DNA from 2 places in the Noviherbaspirillum sp. L7-7A genome. Region 1 is predicted to be linked to the other one. Evidence: predicted binding sites of a transcription regulator. Region 1 holds the regulator's gene; the other holds the start of a gene.
What was found. The regulator LexA, encoded in region 1, represses DNA repair genes until DNA is damaged. The targets are predictions, from matches to a motif close to ACTGTATNNNNATACAGT.

Region 1 (3,656 bases):
GACGTCCTTGTAGTCCACCTGCTCGACCTTGGCGGCGGTGAAGCGGCAGAACTTCTTGCGCTTGAACAGGGGGTTCTGCTGCTTGCGCTTTTCCTTGAGCTTGCTCTTGTCGAATTTTTTACCGAATGCCATTTTAGGCTCCTGTATCTATATCACTATGTTGGTTGACTGCCTCGAAATCGCTGACATGAAACACGAGGCTTTTACTGTTGCGACTCTTGCGAGAGAGGAAGCCGGAAAACCGGTAGGTTCCGCCCAGGTCGGCATTGTGGAATCTTCCTGAAATCTCGCCAGCGGCAACCGCGGCGATTTCAAATTCCACCCGTCTGTCTATTTTCGCCTCGGTCTGCTGCGATACATGCAGCAAACGGGCGGAGACGATCGGGATGCCTGCCGGGGTGTAGCGCAGAACCTCGCGCTCGGCAATTGTTGCAACAAACTGAAACTGGTTCACGCTCCGGGAATATCCCTCGCCTTAGGCAGCGCTGGCTTCAGCGCGGTGGCTCTTGGCGGCGTCTTCCTTCTGCACTGCCTTCATCATCGGCGACGGGCTGGTTTCAGCGCGCTTCATCTTGACGGTCAGGTGACGCAGGACAGCGTCGTTGAACTTGAAGCCGGTTTCGATTTCGGCAAGCGTCTCGCTGTCGCATTCGATGTTCAGGCAAACATAGTGTGCCTTGGCAAGCTTCTGGATCATGTAAGCCATCTGGCGACGGCCCCAGTCTTCAACGCGGTGAACGATACCGCCGCGGGTGGTAACGATGCCCTTGTAACGCTCGATCATCGCCGGAACCTGCTCGCTCTGGTCCGGGTGAACGATAAATACGATTTCATAATGACGCATGAAAACTCCTTTTGGACTGATTGAAGAATCGCCCACCCCGGCGTCAAGACGAGTGTGGGAAGAGGAAAACCCGCGATCATACTAGAAAGCCCGATCCGACTCAAGCCGTTTAACTGCTCCGGCAAGATTTCCCTAATATATTCCGTTAAATGCAGCTAATTCGCGGGTTATACGCTTGCTTTTATACAGCCACTGTATAAAAATACAGGCTGTCATTCCAAACAGCTTTACAATTTCGGCACCCCGCTTCTTACAATCCAGGTGTTCCCATGATCAAACTTACCGCCCGCCAGGAACAGATACTCAAACTGATCCAGGATGCCATCGAAAACACCGGCTTTCCTCCCACCCGTGCTGAAATCGCCCAGATACTGGGTTTTCGTTCCGCGAATGCCGCCGAAGAACATCTGCAGGCGCTGGCCCGCAAGGGCGCCATTGAAATATCGCCTGGCACGTCGCGCGGCATCCGGCTGGTAGACGCCTCGCACGACAGAGCCGGCTTGCGTGGCATGGCGCCGGCATCACATCCGGCAGTCATGCACCTGAGCCTGCCCCTGGTCGGCCGGGTGGCTGCCGGTTCGCCCATCCTCGCGCAGGAACATATCGATGCGACCTATAGCGTCGACCCGTCGCTGTTCCGCAGCCGCCCCGACTATCTGCTGAAGGTACGCGGCATGTCGATGCGCGACGCCGGCATCATGGACGGCGACCTGCTGGCGGTGAAGAAGGCGGACAGCGCCAAGAACGGCGAGATCGTCGTCGCCCGTCTGGGAGATGATGTCACCGTAAAGCGCTACAAGAAGTCCGGGTCCGTGATCGAACTTCTTCCCGAAAACCCGGACTTTGAAACCATACGGGTACACCCGGGACGCGAAGAATTTGCGCTGGAAGGCCTTGCGGTGGGTTTGCTGCGCGCCTGGAGCTAGGACAGGCATCAGGGGCCGGCACTAGCTTCCTGCTAGCCAAGCCTGACCCCTGTCATTGCACTTCCGGTTGCTGCCTTACCGGTTATCGCAGCACTTACTGTCATATCGACCACCCGAAATCCGACCTGCACGTGGCACCAGCGGCCAGAATCTGCATGTTTGACATGGCCTTCAGTACTTAATGCCGGCTTGCCGGCAGGCTTGGATCGCGATTGCGGTTGCGGCTTGCATTGCCTGGCAAGTTAAGGAGCAGGACGCCTCGGCTGCTTGCCTTTGGCAGGCCTTGCAGCGGGCCCACGGCCCCGGCAGCCTGTGCGGCAAGACACCATTTAATCCGCTTGACCATTGTGTCGTCCCTTGCCTTCATTCAAAGGCGCTTCGCCCTGCTGCGCAGCCGCTGCCGCATTCCGTCCCTGCCCTCTTCTTCCCGGCTCCGCCTGCAATATCTGGCGGGCGATGCCGCGCAGGATGTTGACCTCTTCTGTTTCAAGACCGCTACGGGCGAACATGCGCTTGATGCGCGGCATCAGCTTCTTGGGACTGGCGGGGTTCAAAAAGCCGAGATGAACGAGGGCTTCTTCCAGATGCGCATACATGCCGTCGATCTGGACCCTGTCCGCCGCCTCGCCGCGAAATCCCACACCCGCCTCCGGCAATGCATCGCCGAGCGAAGCGAGCCGGCACTCATAGGCAAGCACCTGCACCGCCTGCGCCAGATTGAGCGACGAGTAGTCGGGATTGGCCGGGATGTTGATCAGCACATTGCAGCGCTGCACCACCTCGTTGGGCAGCCCGAAGCGCTCATTGCCAAACAATACCGCTGCCTTCAGGCCTTCGTCCGCCGTCAGATGGGCAGCCATGCCGCGCGGCGTCAGCACGGGCGGCGAGTATTCCCGCAAGCGGGCGCTGACCGCGGCAGCGAAGTTGCAGCCGGCCAGTGCCTCATCGACCGTCTCGACGATCCGCGCGCCGGCCAGAATATCCTGGGCGCCGCTGGCGAATGCCACCGCTTCCTCTTCCTGCAGCGCATCGTCGCGCCGCGGGCGCACCAGCACGAGTTCGGAGAAGCCCATGGTTTTCATGGCGCGGGCGGCGGCGCCGATATTGCCCGGACGACTGGTTTCGACCAGCACAAAGCGAACGCGGTGGAAAAGAGACATACTGGTTTTCAAGGCTTCATTTAAAATAGCGGGAATTTCGCGGACGGGCTGGCAAGCTGCAGGAACCGAGCCAACCGGACCGCATCGCTCATTAATATTCTTTCCATGCGGTCCATTGCCTCACGAGGCATGCGCCATTTTAACGGAACCACTATGCATCCCATGATCAATACGGCGGTCAAAGCCGCCCGCCGCGCGTCCGCCATCATCAACCGCGCTTCCTTCGACCTCGACCGACTGCAGGTCACGGAGAAAAACCACAACGACTTCGTCACCGAAGTCGACCAGGCCGCCGAACAGGCAATCATCGAGGTACTGCGTAGCGCCTACCCGGATCATGCGATCCTGGCGGAGGAATCCGGCGCATCGGCCAACCTGCATGACGAGAATGAAAACGTATGGATCATCGATCCGCTCGACGGCACCACCAACTTCATCCATGGCTTTCCCCAGTACTGCGTATCGATTGCGCTGCAGCAGCGCGGCCAGATCACGCAGGCAGTGGTATATGACCCGAGCCGCAACGACCTGTTCACCGCATCCAAGGGCGCTGGCGCCTACCTGAATGAAAAGCGTATCCGCGTGACCCGCCGCGACAGGCTGGCCGACGCCCTGGTCGGCACCGGTTTCCCGTTTTCCAACATGGACGCGCTGGATGAATATCTGAAGATGTTCAAGATCATGACCCAGAAAACCGCCGGACTGCGCCGCCCCGGCGCGGCAGCG
Region 2 (3,656 bases), 370 kb from region 1:
CCACCGCGATGTCATGGATCTCATTGTTGGCAAACAGCCTGTCGCGCTCGGTTTCCCAGGCATTGAGCACCTTGCCGCGCAGCGGCAGGATGGCCTGGAATTCCTTGTCGCGGCCCATCTTGGCCGAGCCGCCGGCCGAGTCGCCCTCGACCAGGAACAGCTCGTTGCGCGACACGTCGCTCGATTCGCAATCGGTCAGCTTGCCCGGCAACACCGCCACGCCGGACGACTTCTTCTTTTCCACCTTCTGCGCCGAGCGCAGCCGGGTCTGGGCCTGGCGGATCACCAGCTCTGCCAGCTTCCTGCCGTAGTCCACATGCTGGTTCAGCCACAGCTCCAGCGGCGGACGGCAAAAGCCCGCCACCAGGCGCACCGCGTCGCGCGAGTTCAGCCGTTCCTTGATCTGGCCCTGGAACTGCGGGTCCAGCACCTTGGCCGACAGCACGAAGGAGGTGCGGGCGAACACGTCTTCCGGCAGCAGCTTCACGCCCTTGGGCAGCAACGCATGCATCTCGACAAAGTTCTTCACCGCGCCGAACAGGCCTTCGCGCAGGCCGGATTCATGGGTGCCGCCGGCCGGCGTCGGGATCAGGTTCACATAGGACTCGCGCATCACATTGCCGTCCTCGGTCCAGGCCACCACCCAGGCCGCGCCCTCGCCCTCGGCAAAGCCTTCGGCGTCGCGACCGGCATATTGCTCGCCTTCGAAGAGTGGAATCACCAGTTCCGCATTCGAGCCCTGCGCCAGCGATTCGGTCAGATAGCCGCGCAAGCCCTGGTCGTATTGCCATGTCTGGCTTTCGCCGGTGCGCTCGTGAACCAGCGTGACCTTCACGCCCGGCAGCAGCACTGCCTTGGAGCGCAGCAGCCGCTGCAGCTCGGCCTGCGGAATTGCGGAAGAGTCGAAGTACTTGGGATTGGGCCAGGCGGTGACGCGGGTGCCGGACTTCTTGTCCTCGCGGGTTGGTGAACGGGAGGTCAGCGGCTCGACCAGGTCGCCGTCGGCGAATGCCAGCTGATGCACCTTGCTCTCGCGCCAGACCGTGATTTCCAGGCGCGATGACAGCGCATTGGTCACCGACACGCCAACGCCATGCAGGCCGCCGGAGAATGCATAGGCGCCGCCGCTGCCCTTGTCGAACTTGCCGCCGGCATGGAGCCGGGTGAAGACGATTTCGACCGTCGGCACCTTCTCCTCGGGATGCAGGCCAACCGGGATGCCGCGCCCGTCGTCATCGACGCTGATGCCGCCGTCGGCACGCAGTGTCACCACGATGTTGCGGCAATGCCCGCCGAGCGCTTCGTCGGAGGCATTGTCGATGACTTCCTGGATGATGTGCAGCGGATTCTCGGTGCGGGTGTACATGCCGGGCCGTTGCTTGACCGGCTCCAGGCCTTTGAGAACGCGGATCGATGATTCGCTGTAGTCGGAAATTTGGTTCTTTTTGGTTGCCATTCAGTGGGAAGCAGTAGCAATACGGTGAAACGCCAGACCGGCAAAGTACAGGCTTGCCGGACAAAATGCCTGCATTTTAATGAAAATGGAGCGGCTGGGGCGACATTCGGAGCAGGGATGGCTAAGCGGAAGAGAAAATTATAGCAGAAAACACTGTTTATTTATACAGTTACGGGCATCGGGAAACTGCTGGCGGCGCCATACCTTGCCCTATGTAATGAAGGCAAGCATGTCGTTTTCCTTGTACCTTGCACGAGCATCTGCCGGGTATATAAGCGTTATGGCGGTGCTGCACAGGCCAAAGCTGCAATGGATATCGGTTAGCCAACAGCCTGGTACGCATGGAAAGTTGCTGGTGTCATTCGCCATATGGTCGGGCTTGCCTATCCAGCGTTGACTTGAATCGCCTATCCGCTGACGCGACACCCGCGCCAGTCGAGCTTGCCAGGAAACTGCATGGACAGTTTCTGGCCACCGCTGGCTGCGTCCGCTGACGCACAGCACTTGGTCAGTAAGGGAGACCAATGCAGCGATGTCAAACGCTGGTCCTGGTGCCCGGTTTATCCAGGGCCAAAAGCGCACGGACACTGCCTTGCAAGGGCCTCTTCTCAGCTTTCCGGTTGATTGCCATGCGCCGCTGGTTGCGCCCTCGGCTCAGGCGCGGGCTGAATTTTCACGTTCGGGAACCTGACCTCGAACAGTGGCACGGTTCGCCTTTTGATATGGTGGTGCATGGATTCTGCCACCTTTACCTTGGGGCCGGTTGTCGACACCTGCAGATCGACGAGATTGCGGTAGTCCTGATTCGCGGCCAGTGGGTGCTTCTGAAGAAATCGGATTGTCTCATCGACCTGGGCGAACAGCGGATCGATGAGGGGGATGCTATCCGGCCGCAGTTCAGCCGCCACAAGACGCTCGTTCAACACCGCTCTGATAATGTCCTTAAGCGCCGGAAAGTGCGTGCAGCATAGCCATATCGACGAGGAATTCAGCGGAATCAAGTCGACGTAGCGTCTCACTTCATGCATCAACTCCTGGTAGGCGGGGCTGTTGCTGTCCTTCATATGCGCCAGACCGTTGACGAACCGGGCGAGGTCCTTGTTCGGGCGTTCCTTCCTGTCGCCGCAGCCAATGACCTTGACTTCCGGAAAGTCCAGGTTCTGCCTGGTCGCGGATGCCTTGATCGACTTGGGGTAGGCGTCGCTCCTCATTGTTCCCTCGGTCGTCAGGAGCGTTGGCCGTGGTCCTCCCGAGTCAAGGACCGCTTCCGAAACGGTTTTTACCAGATCGATGATTTGTACCTGATAACCCTTGATGCCTTCGGCATGCAGCCAGTCTCCAACCGCTTTTCGGACCCGGTCAAGGTCCACTGTACAGGCGGTGTTGCAGACCATGACAATGACGTCGGCCTTGAGCTTTGCCGAGTAGGCAATGCCGTCCACCACGATTTCAAACAGGCGCTGCCCCTTGTGGTCGCCATAGGACGCCTTGTCGTGGTCGGCGACCGCGTGGGCTTTCAGGTAAAAATTGGAGCGCGCCCTCGCATATCGCAGAAAGTCCTCCGCTGCGATCAGAACGCCATCGCTGGAGTCGAAGAGGACGGCATGACGGACCTTGGGACCTTCGAGCTTTCCCTTCTCGATGGGCGCGGTCCAGGTAACCCGGCGCTTGCTCGTCAGCTCATGGAATTCGGCGAGTTGCTGGATGCGCTGATCTCCCTCCTTGAACTGCACCGGCGTCTGCAGGGCCCACGACTTGCGGGCAACGGCACCGGAACGCAGCGGCGGCGCCGCATATTCCCTGTTTTCCGTAAGCTCGGCCGCCCTGTTCAATGCGGCGAGCAACCAGTCGGCCTGATAGGCTTTCGAATCGTCGCAGGCATTGCAGAGCAGTTCCATCAGCCCCAGTGTGCCGTGAACCACATCTGGTACGACCAGAGCGTGGGTGGCGCGAACCACGGCAGCCATGTCGTCCGGCTCTCCAGTCGATATCGCCGCGGGAAATCCGGCATTCGTGATCTTGTTGCAGATGGCGATCGATGGCTTCTTCATTGCGTTTTGCATGTTCAGCGCCTGATCGAAGGCGACGTTGAGCAGGCTGATGCTGTTGCCCTTTTCGTCCAGGTAGTCGCTCTCGCTGTTACGCCCCGGCACGTCGATATACAGTGTGACGTCCGGCGCATGCATGGTGAGTTCCTTGT

Region 2: KTQ42_RS04930 (DNA topoisomerase IV subunit B) is a predicted target of LexA. The motif match lies at 1,609-1,626, and genes of this name have one in related genera.

Annotation. Positions count from the first base shown of each region.
Region 1 is NZ_JAHQRJ010000001.1:715,452-719,107, reverse strand. Features, by position in the region: gene rpsR (30S ribosomal protein S18) at 1-132, opposite strand, end outside; gene priB (primosomal replication protein N) at 134-454, opposite strand; gene rpsF (30S ribosomal protein S6) at 476-844, opposite strand; gene lexA (transcriptional repressor LexA) at 1,114-1,770, shown strand; gene KTQ42_RS03230 (RNA methyltransferase) at 2,100-2,930, opposite strand; gene KTQ42_RS03225 (inositol monophosphatase family protein) at 3,084-3,656, shown strand, end outside.
Region 2 is NZ_JAHQRJ010000001.1:1,085,440-1,089,095, forward strand. Features, by position in the region: gene KTQ42_RS04930 (DNA topoisomerase IV subunit B) at 1-1,456, opposite strand, end outside; gene KTQ42_RS04935 (glutamate cyclase domain-containing protein) at 2,065-3,656, opposite strand, start outside.